4 regions of the Glutamicibacter sp. GQ173 genome follow, and region 4 is predicted to be linked to each of the others. Evidence: riboswitches for the same ligand, from Rfam matches in the RefSeq annotation. Region 4 holds a riboswitch; each other region holds the start of a gene.
The links. A riboswitch is a leader RNA that binds a small molecule or an ion and turns the genes downstream of it on or off. The one in region 4 is predicted to bind S-adenosylmethionine.

Region 1 (3,862 bases), on a different contig from region 4:
TGGGCCGTGATCCATGCCAGGTCCGCGGTGCACCAGTGCACTTCATTCTCGCGCTGGGAGGCATCCGGGTTGGCGAAGAGCATGTTGTAGCTGGCGGCAGCCTGGGTCAGGTAGCCACCGGTGGTGTGCACCAGGCCCTTGGGCTGTCCGGTGGTTCCGGAGGTGTACATGATGAACAGCGGAGTTTCAGAGTCGAAGAACTGCGCTTCATGTTCGGTGGGCTGGGTGTCGACAACATCGTGCCACCAGACGTCGCGGCCTTCGGTCCACGGGATCTGATCGCCGGTGCGTCGAATGACCAGCACTTTTTCGATCTCATTCTCGCCGGAGACCGCTTCGTCGGCATTGTCCTTGACCGGCACCGAGGCGCCGCGGCGGAATTGGCCATCGGTGGTCACCAGCACCTTGGCCTTCGTGTCTTCCACGCGGAACTTCAACGCTTCGGCAGAGAATCCGCCGAAGACCAGCGAATGGACGGCGCCGATGCGGGCGCAGGCCAGCGTGATGACGACGGTTTCGATGAGGACCGGAAGGTAGATGACCACGCGGTCGCCCTTGACCACGCCCAAGGATTCCAAAGCGTGGGCGGCCTGGCTGATGCGTTCTTGCAGGTTCTTGTAGGTGACGGCCACCCGGTCGCCGGGTTCGCCCTCGAAATACAGTGCGACCTTGTCTCCGCGGCCGGCGGCCACATGCCGGTCGGCGCAGTTCACCGCGGCATTGAGCTTGCCACCCAGATACCAGGAGATCTGCGGTCCGCGCTTGGCTTCCGGGTCAGCTGGGAGGATCTGGCTGGTGGTATGCCAGCTGGTGTCCCAATCAAGGAGGCGTGCCGCATCGTCCCAGAATGCTTGGCGTGCTTCCTCCGAGGCAAATGCAGAGGTTGGTGCCGATTCGATGGTCATTACAGAGTATTCCTTGGTGTGTCTATGCGGGGGCTGGTTTGGTACTTGATAATTGGCGCCATTGCGCCCGGGGCTTTTATGGCGCGGCGTTCGGCGATAGCGAGCAGGGCATCGGCAAAGTTCCGGAAGAAGGCCAGCCGTCGCTTGTGCCCTGGAGGTTCTTGGCCGAGGCGAATTGCTGGTCTTTGTCCATTGCCCGTTGTGGCTGCGAGCCTGAAAGCGCGGAGCGGCTCTGTGCCATGGTGGCGAACTTGCGCGAGAAATTGACGAGTCCTGCGTCCAGTGCCATGGATGCGAGTCCCGGGGCTTGGACTTGAGGCTGCGCAAAGCACAGTGCCATGATCATCTCCATCGGTCCTGGCGGTAGCACCGGCCTATGGAATGTGTCCTCCATAGGTGGTTGCTGCGGCGTCACTGAGCCAGATCTCTCGGCCGCTCGGGATGGTTACACGTCTATTACAGGGTTTCGAAGGAATTGAATGCAAATCTTGCGTAACATGAAAAATCTTCGATAACTGCGCCACATGCGCGGGATATTTCGTTATTTATTTCATTGAATGCCGGTTTGATCGATAATGGTCGAAGATGGGCAATTCATCTTCGGCATGATGCGCCATTGGCTGTTCAACCTGCCGGTCATCCCGGAGCCGCCCAAGGTCGAAATGTGACTTCGTGGCTTGGATGCATCGGTTTATTACGGCTACAAATGAATGACGACCCATCCAGAGCGGCTGAGAGATCTGGCTCGACGACGCCGCAGCAACCACCCGAAAAGGGAGACGGTGCTACCGCCAGGACCGATGGAAAGAATTGAGGACTTTTAATGTCATTTGGCGAGTTGCCAAACACCTCCGGTTTGGACTTCAACCAGCTCAGCGATCCTTCGCAGGCTAGCGCCATGGGACTAGACGACTTCGAAGAGCAGCTGCCCACGCGGCAACTGCTCAAGGTCACCCCCGGCCCCGGCGCGGATGAGCAATACGACCGGCTGGCTGAAATCTTTCGTCCGGTCTTCGCGCAAATCGCCAGCACCGCCAAGGACCGCGACCGCAACCGCGTTCTGCCCTTCGAGCAGGTAGGCCTGCTCAACCGCGAACGTTTCGGCGCACTGCGCATCCCAGTTGCCGAGGGCGGATACGGCGCGCGCCTGGTCGATGTGTTCCGCTTGCTCATCGAGCTTTCCGAAGCCGACTCGCATGTCGGCCAGCTGTGGCGCGCGCATATCGCTTTCGTGGAAAACGTGCTGGTCCTCGACGACCAAAAGCTGCGCAGCAAGTGGACCGCCCGCATCGCCGCCGGGCAAATTGTCGGCAACGCCTACACCGAACGCGGTGGCAATGCCCTGGGCACGCTGAACACCAAGGTGAGCCAGGTTGATGGCCGCTGGCTGGTGGACGGTGAAAAGTACTACTGCACCGGCACTATTTTTGCCGACTGGACCACCGTGGCCGTGGCCCACCCGGAACTGCCCGGGCGCCAGATTGCGGTAGTCTCCACCCAGCACAGCGGCGTCAAGATCCTAGATGACTGGGATGGCTTTGGCCAGGGGCTCACCGGCACGGGAACCACGGAGTTCCACCAGGTCCCGGTGGACTCGTTCATGCCGCAGCAGAGCAACGACTCCGAAGCGGCGATCTTCCAGCTGGTGCTCATGGCCGTGCAGGCAGGTATCGCCCGGGCGGCCCTGAACGACCTGCGCATCTCGGTGCAGAACCGCACTCGCATTTTCACCACCGGCACCGGCGTTCCGGTGCACCGCGAACCACAGGTGTTGCAACTGGTCGGCGAGGTGTCCGCGGAATCCTTCGCCGCGGATTCGGTCGTGATCGGCGCCGTCCTTGAAGTCGAAGCAGCACTGGTAGATCCGGGGCTCAACGACGAGGAACGCTATGCGGTCTGCGAACTGGCAGCCAACAGGGCGCAAACCATCGTCCAGCCACTCGTCATCGGTGCCACCAGCAAGCTCTTTGACGGTCTGGGCGCATCCTCGACCAGCGTCATCTGCAACCTGGACCGCCACTGGCGCAACGCCCGGACCATCGCCACCCACAACCCGGCCATCTACAAGGCCCGCATTGTGGGGGATTACGAGATCAATGCGGTCCAGCCGCAACGCCTCTCGGTCACCGGCGAAGACAGCAACCATCGAGCCCACCGCGCCTGAGCGCCAACCAATAAACGCCACCACGACCCAACCACGGCAAGGGGAACATCAATGAGCCAGCAGCGCGAAATTCTCTTCAACGCATTCGACATGAACTGCGTGGTGCACCAGTCGCCAGGCCTGTGGCGCCACCCGGATGACAAGGCCTCGACCTACAACACCATCGGCTACTGGACCCACCTGGCCCAGGTACTGGAAAAGGGCAAGTTCGACGGCCTGTTCATCGCCGACGTCCTGGGAACTTACGATGTTTTCAACGGCACCAATGAGTCCCCGCTGCGCTCCGGCGCCCAAGCCCCGGTCAATGACCCGATGATGCTGGTCTCCGCCATGGCAGCGGTCACCGAGAACCTCGGCTTCGGCGTCACCGCGGGCACGGCCTACGAGCACCCCTATGCTTTCGCCCGCCGCCTGGCCACCCTTGACCACTTGACCAACGGCCGCGTGGGCTGGAATGTCGTGACCGGATACCTGCCATCGGCCGCCCGCAATATGGGCCAGGAAGACCAGATGGAGCACGACGAACGCTACAACCACGCCGATGAATACCTCGAGGTCGTCTACAAGCTGCTCGAAGGCTCGTGGGAAGACGACGCCGTGCAGAACAACAAGGAAACCGGGATCTACACGGATCCGGCCAAGGTGCACAGCATCGATCACGAAGGCACATTCTTCAAGGTGCCCGGAATCGCCATCACCGAGCCTTCCATCCAGCGCACCCCGGTGATCTACCAGGCCGGCGCCTCGTCGCGCGGCATCAAGTTCGCCTCGGAAAACGCTGAAGCAGTATTTG
Region 2 (3,862 bases), on a different contig from region 4:
ACCCCGCCCAAGGAGACCGAAAGCTGGAAGTACTCCATGGACTGGGCGAAGGCACGGGCGGCGGCCTCATCTTCCAGGGCCAGCGAGACGATCCCGCCAAATCCGCGCTGCTGGCGTGCGGCCAGCGCATGGCCCGGGTGGTGTTCCAGCCCCGGGTAGTAGACCCGGGTGACCTCGGGCTGCGCATCGAGCCAGCGGGCCAGGGTGCTGGCCGAGGCGCAGTGGCGCTCCATGCGCAGGCCCAGGGTTTTCAGCCCGCGGGCGGCCAGATAGGAATCCTGCGGGCCGGCCACCGCTCCCCCGGCGAACTGCTGGTAGCCCACCGCTTCGGCCAGTGTTTGCCCGCGGAAGAAGTGGTCGGCCACGATGACCGCTCCGCCGAGCACATCGGAGTGCCCGCCGATGTATTTGGTGGTGGAGTGGACCACCGCGTGGGCGCCAAAATCCAGCGGGCGCTGTAGATAAGGAGTGGCGAAGGTGTTGTCCACCACCAGCAGGGCGCCGTGCTCGCGGGCGATGGCAGCCCAGCCGGCCAGGTCGGCGATGCCCAGCAGCGGGTTGGAGGGCGTCTCCACCCAGAGCAGAGCGGTGTTCGGGCGCACCGCGGCGCGCACCGAGTCCAGGCTGGTGATGTCCACCGCCGAGGAGGTGATCCCCCACTTGCTGTGCAGCTTGGAGATCAGCCGGTTGGTGCCGCCGTAGCCATCGGCCCCGAGGATGATGTGGTCGCCCGGTTCGAGCACCGCGCGCAGCAGCGCGTCTTCGGCGGCGATGCCCGAGGCGAAGGCGAATCCGGCGGCCCCGCCTTCCAGCGCGGTGAGCTGGTCCTGGAACCCGTCGCGGGTGGGATTCGAGCCGCGGGAGTATTCGTGTCCGGAGCGCAGCACGTTGATGCCGTCCTGGATGAAGGTGCTGGTCTGGTAGATCGGCGGGACCACGGCGCCGGTGTGCGGGTCCTTGGGCTGGCCGGCGTGCACGGCCTGGGTGTTGAAGCCGGTCATCTCATGCTCCTTGGGTTTGCGGGGCCAGGGCCTGGGCCAGGGCGTGATCCAGTGCCCCGGTGAGATCTGCGAGCAGGTCGGCGGGGTCTTCCAGGCCGACCGAGAGCCGCAGGGTGGAAGTGTTCAGCCCGGCGGCGGCCAGCTGCTGCTCGGAGAGCCGGCAGTGGGTCATGGTGGCCGGGTGCGAAATCATGGTGCGGGTGTCCCCCACATTGGCGGCCAGCGAAATCAGCTTGAGCCCGTCGATCAGCGGGGAGACCAGTGTGGGGTGGGCCAGCTCGATGGCCAGCACGCAGCCGGTGCCCTTGGGCGTGATCTTCTTGGCCAGCTCGTGGCTCGGGTGGGTGGACAGCGAGGGGTGGTGGATGGCCACAATGCCCGGGTGCGCCAGGAGTTCGCCGATCAGCGTGGTGACGCTGCGCTGCACATGGGCGGCGCGCACCGGCAGGGTTTCGATGCCGGCGAGGATCCCCTGGGCGCTGGCCGGGGCCAGGGTCGGGCCCAAATCGTGCAGGAATTTGGAGCGCACCAGCATCGCGTAGGCAGCGGATCCGTGGCGTTCGAGCAGCGAGGTGTTGTTCAGCCGCACCCGCGGTGCGGCGATCTGCGGCCAGCGGGCGGTGTCGGAGAAGTCGAATTTGCCCGAGTCCACGACGATCCCGCCCAAAACAGAACCGTGTCCGGCCAGGCCCTTGGTGGCCGAGTGCACCACGATGTCCGCGCCGAAGTCCAGCGGCCGCACATTCAGCGGGGTGGCCAGGGTGTTGTCGACCACCACCGGGATGTTGTGCTCGTGGGCGATCGCCGCGATGGCGGGCAGATCGGCCACGGTGCACAGCGGGTTGGACACGGACTCCAGGAAGAAGGCGCGGGTGTCCTCTTCGATGGCGCCGGCCCAGGCGGTGGGATCGGCCTGATCCACAAAGCTGATGCGGATGCCGAAGTCGGCAAAGGTGTCGGTGAACAGGTCCACGGTGCCGCCGTAGAGCGAGGAGGAGGCCACGATGTGCTTGGGTCCCTGGGTCAGAGCCAGCAGGGACAAGGCCACGGCGGACTGGCCGGTGGCGGTGGCTACCGCCTGGGCTCCGCCTTCCAGCGCGGCCACGCGCTGCTCGAGAATCGAGACGGTGGGGTTGCCGGTGCGCGAGTATGTGAAACCGGCCTGGCGCAGCGCGAACTTCTCGATCGCCTCGGCATGCGACTGGAATTGGTAGGCTGCGGAATTGTGCAGCGGCGGCAGCATCGGGCGGAAGTCTCCGCTCGGGCGATATCCGGCGTGGACCGCGTCGGTTCCTTGGCTCATAGCTCCTCCTCGATTCTCTGCGAGGGAGTGCACCGATTAGGCATCGTGCAAAGGCACGAAGCACAGCGCGAAAGCGCGTTCGGAACTGCTCCATCGTTCCTGGCATTAGCACCTTTCGGTTTCCCGATGGTTGCTGCGACGTCAACGAGCCAGATCTCTTAGTCGCTCTTGATGGTTTGTTGTTCTTCCATGGTTGACCATGGCTCGCAGACGGCGCAAGCGGCCAACAGCCCTGCGCTTCATACAAGGCCGCCAGGCTTCATATGACTTCTCGTTGTCATGATGACGCGGTGGCTGGCATCACTTTATGACGCGAGCTTTTGGGCTGATTGGTTGCGATTTAGGGGTTCTGCTGGAAGTTTGTGACGATGGACCGGCGCTCGATGACCGAGAGTTACGCCTGGGGCGGCTCAGCCGAGCACCTCGACGCCGAAGCTGGCGACCACGGTGCGGACTTCTTGCAGATAGCGCTGGGCCTGGTCGGTGAGCGGGATCGCGGCGTGGCCGATCCAGCCGATCTCGATGCGCTCCTCGATCGCCAGCGGGATGGCGACGATGGAGGGATCCAGCTCGTCGCTGATGATGCCGGTGGAAATCGTGTACCCGCCCAGGCCGATCATGAGGTTGAAGATCGTGGCGCGGTCCGAGACCTGGATTTCGCGTTGGCTGGAGCGGGTGGAGAGCACCTCCTCGGCGAAGTAGAAGGAATTATTCGCTCCCTGGTCGAAGGTCAGCCGCGGCAGGTCTTCGAGGTCTTCGAGCGTGACCTGGCTTCGGGTGGCCAGCGGGTTGCTGCGCGAGATGAAGATGTGCGGGTCGGCCAGGAACAGCGGGTGGAAGACCAGCCGGGATTCGCGCAGCAGCTTGTCGATGACCTTCCGGTTGAAGTCGTTGAGGTAGAGAATCCCGATGTCGCTGCGCAGCGTGCGCACGTCCTCGATGATTTCTTCGGTGCGGGTCTCGCGCAGCGAAAACTGGTATTCCTCGGCGCCGCTGGCCTGGACCATGCGCACAAAGGCATCCACAGCAAAGGAGTAGTGCTGGGTGGAGACGCCCAGCAGCCGCCTGGCGGCGGGGCGGCCGAGGTAGCGGTGCTCAAGAAGCTCCACCTGCTCGAGCACCTGCCGGGCGTAGCCGAGGAATTCTGCGCCTTCGGCGGTGAGCGTCACTCCCCTGGCCGAGCGCATCAGCAAGGTGCGTCCCACCCGGGATTCAAGTTCCTTCATCGCCGCCGACATGCTGGGCTGCGCGACGTAAATCAGGTCGGCGGCGGCGGAGATGGATCCCTCGGAGGCCACCGCCACGAAATAGCGCAGCTGCTGCAGTGTCAAGCCATTTGTTCCCTGAACCATAGCCAGAGTCTATATGAATCCATAGTTATATCGAGTTACCTGATATCAAGAATCACCCTGCATGATTGACGCAACGACTTCCCCTCGGCCTGCCCAGGCCTCCCAAATACAGATTGGCCATCATGGCAGACGCATTAAATTTCAGCATTAGCACCACCAGATTCGACGAGAATTACTCCCCTTCTGCGAATTCTCGAACCACGACA
Region 3 (3,862 bases), on a different contig from region 4:
ATCCTTCGGGGTGAGCCCGATTTCCGCGCCAAGGCGGGCGAAGAGGAATCCTGCATCCACGTCGGGAAGCGTCTTGGACAGCGACTGCTGATCTACCTCGACAAATTTGAAGTTCTTGGGGTTCTCCAGAATGTCGTTCTGCGACAGGTGGATCACGCTCTTGCCTTCGGTGACCTTCAACAGCCCGGCCCTATCCAGCAGCGCCAACGCGCGGCCGTTGTTGGCGGTATCCACAGGAAGTGCGATGGTCGCGCCGTTGGGCAGGTCCTTGATGTCATCGTATTTCTTCGAGTACACGCCTGCCGGAGAGCTGTACATGTAGAAGGCCGGATCCACGTCAACGTTCTGGTCCTTCTTGAATTGTTCAAGGTAGGCACCGTGCTGGAAGAAGTTGGCATCGTATTCGCCGTTGGACACCACGTGGTTTGGCTGCACGATGTCGGTGACATAGGTGGCTTCCAGGGTCCAGCCCTTTTCAGCCAGCAGCTTCTGGGCGATTTTGGTTGGTTCCTGGGATGGAGCCGATTCGGTGACAATGACCTTGATGGTCTTATCCCCCGAGCTGGCCTCCGGGCCGCCTACCAGGCCGCAAGAAGTCAGTGCGAGGATCGCGGCGGAGCCGGCGGTGAAGGTCAAAAAGGTGCGGCGGGATAAAGCCATGGTGTTGTCCTTTGATGAAATGCGAGTTGAGTGGTTCAGTGTTTAGCGCTTGTCAGCGGCGCGCGATAGCCGGGTTCCGAAGAATTGAACTGCATGGACCAGCAGGATCATCAAGACGATGGCCAGCAGCATGACTCCGGTTTCATAGCGGTAGTAGCCGTAGCGGATGGCGAAGTCGCCGATGCCGCCGCCGCCAACGAGGCCGGCCATGGCCGAGTACGAGATGAAGCTGACCGTCATGATGGTGATGGAAGACAGCAGTGCCGGCTTGGCTTCGACCAGCAGCACTTCGCGGATGATCTGTCCGCGCGTGGCTCCCATGGCCTGCGCGGCTTCGACCACTCCGTTGCCCAGCTGGCTGATGTTCTGCTCCACAAAACGGGCAAAATATGGGATCGCGTTGATGGTCAACGGCACGATGACTGCGGCGGTGCCGATGGTCGTTCCCACAACAAATCGGGTGAACGGAATAATGGCGATCAGCAAGATGAGGAATGGGAAGGAGCGGATCGTATTGACCAGTCCGTCAACAATCTTGTGCACTCGCGGACGCGGGCGCAAGCCGTTGGGAGACATCGAATAGAGCCAGATGCCCAGCGGGGTTCCCAAGAGAATGGCGATCGGGATCGCAACCAGCAGCATCGCAAAGGTCTGTGCCATGGCCACCCAGATTTCCGGGGCCAGTTCCACAATGCGGTCAAGGCTGAATGCTGCTGCGCTGCCGTTGCTCGTGGCTAGCACTACTGAAGTGAAGTTCATTGGTAATCCAGGTTCTCTATACGCGGGCTACGTTGGCGGCAAGGTCTTGGGCCTGCTTGGGCTGGCGGTTCAGCGTGATTTCGTCGCTGATCAGGTAGCGGCCGATAGGCGTCTTTGGTTCAAAGCCTGGTTTTTGCAGCGAGCTCAGGGCGAACTCTTCCACGACCGCGGCGTCTTCCATCACCGAGACCTTGTCGGCGATGGCCTTAATGACATTCATTTCGTGGGTGACGATGACAGTGGTAATGCCAAGGCTGGCGTTAATGTCGCTGAGGTACTGGAGCACCGAGGTAGTGGTTCGCGGATCCACCGCGCTGGTAGGTTCATCGCACAACAAGACCTTGGGCTCGGTGACCAGCGCGCGAGCGATGGAGATGCGCTGCTTCTGCCCACCGGAGAGCTGTCCAGGATAGGCGGACGCCTTGTCGGCGAGGTCCACGATGGATAGTGCTTCCAGGGCACGTTCGCGGCGTTGTTTCTTGGGCACACCGGCGAACTTCAGGTTCAGTTCAACGTTCTGTTGCGCGGTGCGATTGTTCAGCAGGTTGAAGTGCTGGAAGATCATCCCGATCTCATGGCGCTGCTTGCGCAACTCGCCTTCGCTCAGCCCGGTCAGTTCTACGCCGTCAACAAAGACATGGCCCGAGGTCGGGCGCTGGAGCAAATTGATATTGCGCAACAGCGTGGATTTGCCGGCACCGGAAAAACCGATAATGCCGTGAATGCTTCCGGCTTGAATATCCAGCGAGACATCCTTGACGGCCGTGAACTGGTCGCGGCCTTTGCCGAAGGTTGTTGTTACGTTCTCAAGACGAATCATCATCGCTCCCTTGATGCTTGGTTATGCGGAGCGTACTTCGCAAGAAACCATCTGCTGGGGACAGATTTTTCCGTCGCGAAGTGAAAGTACTCCATCGGTCCTGGCTGTAGCACCGCTCCCTTACGGGTGGTTGCTGCGACGTCGTTGAGCCAGATCTCTCAGTCGCTCTGGATGGTGTGTGTTCGGTTGTACCGCCCGAACAATTCAAGTCTGTCCTCCATGGATGCAAGCCGGCAAACGTTACGTCAATCAGCGTCATGAAGTCGCAGTTCGGGCTGACCCGGAAAGGAATCACGCAATACTCCGCGTAGCAATACGAAATATTTCGTCACTTGCTCCCTTTAAGACGAAAAGGCTTGAAGAACTTGCACCTCTGGCCATCGATGCGCCAGCGATCATGGTGCGGGAATTCTGTGCTGGGCACCGTGGTTGTACTGGAGTGCAAACCTACGAGAGGACTTCATGAAGATCGCAATTACCGGTGCCACCGGACAACTTGGACGACTGGTCATCGATGCATTGCTGCAGCGCGGAGCCGACCCCGCCCAGCTGGTTGCCATCGGCCGTTCGGAAGAGAAGCTGGAACCCCTGGCCGGCAAAGGTCTTCAGACGCGCGTCGCCGATTACAACGTGGAGGCCAGCCTGGTCGCCGCGCTGGAGGGCGTTGACAAGCTGTTGCTGATTTCGAGCAGCGAAGTGGGCCAGCGGGCAACCCAGCATGAAAATGTCATCACCGCTGCGCAACGCGTCAATGTCAAGCTCATCGCCTACACCTCCATCGCCAATGCCCTCACCGGCAACATGAAACTGGCGCAGGAGCATATCGCCACCGAACACCTGTTGGCTGGTTCCGGCATCGGCTACGTCCTCTTGCGCAACGGCTGGTACACGGAAAATTACACCGATCAGCTCCTGGGCTACCTCAACAGCAAAGTCGTGCTCGGCGCCGCGGCCGACGGCAAGATCAGCGCCGCCACGCGCGCGGACTATGCCGAGGCGGCTGCTGCGGTATTGCTCTCGGAAGCCGGGGAAGCCGGGAAGATCTACGAACTGGGCGGGGACAAGCCTTTCACCCTCAGCCAGCTCGCCGGGGCTGTCGGCGCTGCCGCTGGGCAAGATGTCTCCTACCAGGATATGGACCCTGAAAAGCTGGTGGAGATCTACACCGAATCAGGTGTTCCCGCGGTGTTCGCTGACATTCTGGTGGATACGGACCTGCGCATTCGCGAAGGCGCCCTGGAAGTGCATTCCGGGGACTTGGCACGGCTTATTGGCCGCGCGCCTACGTCCCTTGGCAAAGCGATCAAGGATGCCCTGGCCCGTTAAAGCAAGCTGGTTTTTTCACCTTTGGAGGCAATCAGCCAGGACGATTTATGCTCCGCTGGTTGCCTCCAGGTTTTAACGGCATAGCGCAAAATAATCCTTCGACCAGCGCGGAAATAGAGCATGCGGTACAAAATGGCGCGTGTCACAACGCTAGCGAATCGAGTCCTTCCCGTAAATTGACGCATACTTCATCCCCACCTTTTCAGGAGATCAGAGTATGCAACGGTCAAGTTTGCGCGCCCTGGCTGGCGCCGCGATTCTCTCCCTGGGCCTTGGCGCATTCAGCGCGATCCCGGC
Region 4 (3,862 bases):
CCGGAATCGCGTTCGCTGACCAGCAAGCTGTCCTGGACGTAGACCATGGACCACGGAGCTTCCAAGCCGGTGGCCAGTAGTTCTGGAGCGGTTTGCGATTCGGCAGCTGGACTTGGAGGTGGTGTTGGCGTGGAGCATCCGGCGAGGAAGACTGCGCCGAGCAGCAGGCAAGCCTCCCGGATGTGCTTCATCGAGCGGCTATGCGTGCGCCGGCTGGTGGCGCGTTGGGCGATACGTCAGTTCCTGGATCCGGCCGTCCAAAAGCTTTGAATCGACAAGTTCCAGGTCATAGTCGTCGACCCCGCCGAGTACCGGAGCCGAGCCGCTATGCCCGGTAAGCACCGGGAAGATGCTCACCTGAATGAAGTCCACTAGACCTGCCGCCAGCAGCGAATGGTTCATGGCCAGGGAACCGTGAGAGCGCAGCGGGACATCTGAGGTTTCCTTGAGTCGGGCGACGACTTCCAAGGCATCAGCGCGCTCCAGCGCCGCATTAGGCCAAGACAGCGGCTCTTCCAAGGTGGTGGAGATGACGGTGGCGGGCTTGTCGTGCAAAGCCACGCCCCACGGGTCTTCAACCTCGGGATTCATCTCGATTTCTGCCCAGAAGAGACTAAATAAGCGGAAGGTGTTTGCTCCGAAAACCATGCGGCATGGGGGAGTGTAGAGCCCGAGGCGGTGGGCCAACAGCTCTGGCCCCTGTTTTCCCCAGTAGCCACCCCAATCGCTGCCTGCACTGCCGAAGCCATCAAGGCTGCTGAACACGTCAAAGGTATAGGTGGCACTCATGGCAAGCCTCCGAAGCTGATCCGCTAGGTGCCACCTAGGATACGCTCAGGCGTTGGGCATATCTACGTTTTGGGTGCGCAATTGTCCGCGCGAGAGTTCCTTTCCGCTGGCCTGATCGCTGATGACAACTTCCCACAACTGCTGGGACTTGCCTTGGAACAGCGCCTTGGCCGCAACCTGCACGCGCGCACCGGTGGAGGGACGCAGGAAGTCGGTGGCATTGTGAACGCCCACGGCAAATTGATTGCGCTCTGAGACCGCGTAGCTGGCGCCCACGCTGCCGGCGCTTTCAATCATGGAGGCATAGACACCTCCATGAACGACGCCCCACGGGGTGTGGTGCTCTTCATTGAGGTCGGCATGGCCTCGCACGGAAGTGGCGGTGATGTCATCAAAGACCAGGCCAATGCTGTCAGTGAAGCGGCTGGTCTTGTCGGGGATTCGCTGTTCTGGGGAACTCACGGGTGACTCCAAAAGTGTTGGGGCGCTGTGCGCCTGTTCGAGCGGTGGGGCTTGCGGTTCAATTATTTGCACTTTACCTGCTGAAGTACGCGGCAATCCTTGCGGGAAGATCCTCGGCATCGGATCTTTACATTCGGTGTACGCCATGGCGAACCCTGGCGCCGCTTTTCCACGAAGCGCAGATGCCGGAAGATATTTAGCCCTGCCATAAGTTAATGCGTTACGACGAAGATCACACCTTCATGGCCCGCTGAAGTGGCCGCAACGGGCCAAATAGGTGAATAAAAGACTGTTTCATGACCCTAAAACTGATCCACAGTCGAATATTTTATTGAATATTGCGATTTGAGAAGTGAATTGTTTGACGGTGCTTCGTCATGAGTCATATTGTTTTAAGCAGAATCAAGAGCATCAGCTAAAAGCCCTGGCTTGCTGGTCGGCAACCCTCTCAACGGTAGTGGGGTGCTCCAGGTGAGGATTCGGTTTTGCGCCAAATGGTGTCAGAACAAGTACCGCGCACGGCGTGAAACCTCAGTGGCAACCGGATTCGGAACATCCCGAACGGCTGTTCCCGCTGGGTCTGACGCGGTGGGCAAGAACCGAAGGAATCGAGCCATGTCATTGAATCGTGAACTTGACCCGCTAACCCTACGCAAGGTTTTCGCCCAACATCCCTCAGGCGTGGCCGCTCTGTGCGCAGAAGTGGACGGCGTAAAAACCGGCATCGTTGCATCCTCATTTACTGTGGGGGTTTCGCTGGAGCCGGCATTGGTGATGTTTGCAGTCCAGAAGACCTCCAACACCTGGCCGAAACTGCGCGAGGCCAGCCACATTGGTGTTTCGGTTCTCAGCGATCTTAATGGAGGGATCTGCACGCAGATCGCTTCAAAGAAGGGCGATCGATTCCTCGGCGTGGATACCGTGGTTTCTGAACAGGGCGCTCTGTTCATTGAAGAGTCCACCCTCTGGCTGGAAACGTCGATTTACAACGAAGTCGAAGCTGGTGACCACTGGGTTGTGCTTTTGGAGGTGCATGGGCATCACGCATCACAGCACTCGCCGCAGATCTTCCACGATTCCCGATTTCATTCAATCCCAGTTCCTGAGCTCGTCTAAAGCTTCCGAGGAGTAGTTTCCCGAAGGCCCGGCGCGGATTTCCTGATGGTGATCTGCACCGGGCCTTGTCGCGTCTAGGGACGCGTTCAACGCGAGGCAAATAGTTATCCACGGTATGGATGGCGGCCGCTTCGCGAAAATGTGGACTATTGGCCATAGCCTGCCGAGTTGGCCGTGATAAAGGGCGGTGACTAAGCCTTTTGTGATTCTGTGGATATCCACATGGTTATCCACACGACTGTGGGCAAGATGTGCAGAACTGTGTAAAAACTGCAATAAACCCTGTATTGCGGGCGTTTTTGGGTGTTGATAACTACTGGGAACATATCGCTACCTTCAATAAAAAATTTCCCTGTCCACAGATGTGAAAATACAAAATACCTAGTCAATAACTATTACTGTTGGGTACTTGACAATAATCCACAGGGTTCTCCCCAGACAGTGAACAGGCTAGTCCACAGCTGAGGGTATGTTATGCACAAGACCTGTGGATAATGGGGTTTACGTGGGTAAACATCGGCCCTACTGTTGGCTTTGGGGCAGAAATATCCACAGACGTAATCCATTGACCTGTTGGCATCAACTAGCAGGTTGGAACGTTGCCATCTGGCAAGGAAGATTTTTCCCCCTGGGGTCAATAGGGGATGGAAGTGTCTGCAATGAGTGCTGAGCCGGTTTACGAAGGACGAGAATCCGACGCAGGGCGCAAGCCGCCACAGGACGTCGAAGCCGAGATGTCCGTGCTCGGTGGCATGATGCTATCCAAGGACGCCATCGCCGACGTCGTTGAGGCGCTGCGCGGAACCGACTTCTACCGTCCGGCTCACGAATCCATCTACGAAGCCATTATCGATTTGTACGGCCGAGGCGAACCTGCCGATGCCGTGACCGTGGCCGACTTGCTGACCAAGCGCGGCGAAATTTCCCGCGTGGGTGGCGCTGCCTACCTTCACAACCTCATTCAGCAGGTGCCCACCGCCGCTAACGCCGGCTACTATGCAGAAATCGTGCGCGAGCGCGCCGTCTTGCGCCGCCTGGTGGACGCCGGAACCCGCATCGTCCAGATGGGCTACTCGCCCGATGGAGAAGTCGATGCCATCGTCAACGAAGCGCAAGCCGAGGTCTACAAGGTTGCGGAAAACCGCAGCAGCGAAGACTACGTGCGCCTCTCGGACATCATCGAAGGCACCGTAGACGAAATCGAAAACGCCGCGAACGCCGGTGACGGCATCACCGGCGTGCCCACCGGGTTCTACGAATTCGACGAGCTGACCCAGGGCCTGAAGGGCGGCCAGATGATCATCATCGCGGCCCGTCCTGCAGTGGGTAAGTCGACTTTCGCGCTGGACTTCGCCCGGTCCGCCGCCATCAAGAACAACATGGCCACAGTCTTCTTCTCCCTGGAAATGGGCCGCAATGAAATTGCGATGCGCCTGCTTTCGGCAGAAGCCTCCATCCAGCTCCAAGACCTGCGCAAGGGTTCGGTGGAGGACGC

Region 1: another riboswitch for S-adenosylmethionine. It lies ahead of AC6CHO_RS08190 (hypothetical protein); the one in region 4 lies ahead of AC6CHO_RS06560 (flavin reductase family protein).
Region 2: another riboswitch for S-adenosylmethionine. It lies ahead of AC6CHO_RS12390 (O-acetylhomoserine aminocarboxypropyltransferase/cysteine synthase family protein); the one in region 4 lies ahead of AC6CHO_RS06560 (flavin reductase family protein).
Region 3: another riboswitch for S-adenosylmethionine. It lies ahead of AC6CHO_RS08215 (methionine ABC transporter ATP-binding protein); the one in region 4 lies ahead of AC6CHO_RS06560 (flavin reductase family protein).

Annotation. Positions count from the first base shown of each region.
Region 1 is NZ_JCAXDT010000004.1:101,799-105,660, forward strand. It holds partial or broken gene acs (acetate--CoA ligase) at 1-923, opposite strand, end outside; gene AC6CHO_RS08190 (hypothetical protein) at 982-1,245, opposite strand; SAM riboswitch class I at 1,251-1,353, opposite strand; SAM riboswitch class I at 1,621-1,712, shown strand; gene AC6CHO_RS08195 (acyl-CoA dehydrogenase family protein) at 1,729-3,069, shown strand; gene AC6CHO_RS08200 (LLM class flavin-dependent oxidoreductase) at 3,121-3,862, shown strand, end outside.
Region 2 is NZ_JCAXDT010000007.1:112,208-116,069, forward strand. It holds gene AC6CHO_RS12385 (cystathionine gamma-synthase) at 1-1,001, opposite strand, end outside; gene AC6CHO_RS12390 (O-acetylhomoserine aminocarboxypropyltransferase/cysteine synthase family protein) at 1,003-2,304, opposite strand; SAM riboswitch class I at 2,392-2,482, opposite strand; gene AC6CHO_RS12395 (LysR family transcriptional regulator) at 2,715-3,656, opposite strand; gene AC6CHO_RS12400 (DUF1852 domain-containing protein) at 3,779-3,862, shown strand, end outside.
Region 3 is NZ_JCAXDT010000004.1:108,149-112,010, reverse strand. It holds gene AC6CHO_RS08225 (MetQ/NlpA family ABC transporter substrate-binding protein) at 1-660, opposite strand, end outside; gene AC6CHO_RS08220 (methionine ABC transporter permease) at 703-1,419, opposite strand; gene AC6CHO_RS08215 (methionine ABC transporter ATP-binding protein) at 1,436-2,242, opposite strand; SAM riboswitch class I at 2,328-2,417, opposite strand; gene AC6CHO_RS08210 (SDR family oxidoreductase) at 2,702-3,565, shown strand; gene ggt (gamma-glutamyltransferase) at 3,783-3,862, shown strand, end outside.
Region 4 is NZ_JCAXDT010000003.1:119,399-123,260, forward strand. It holds gene AC6CHO_RS06545 (PQQ-dependent sugar dehydrogenase) at 1-191, opposite strand, end outside; gene AC6CHO_RS06550 (dihydrofolate reductase family protein) at 199-789, opposite strand; gene AC6CHO_RS06555 (PaaI family thioesterase) at 835-1,251, opposite strand; SAM riboswitch class IV at 1,652-1,769, shown strand; gene AC6CHO_RS06560 (flavin reductase family protein) at 1,867-2,367, shown strand; gene dnaB (replicative DNA helicase) at 3,027-3,862, shown strand, end outside.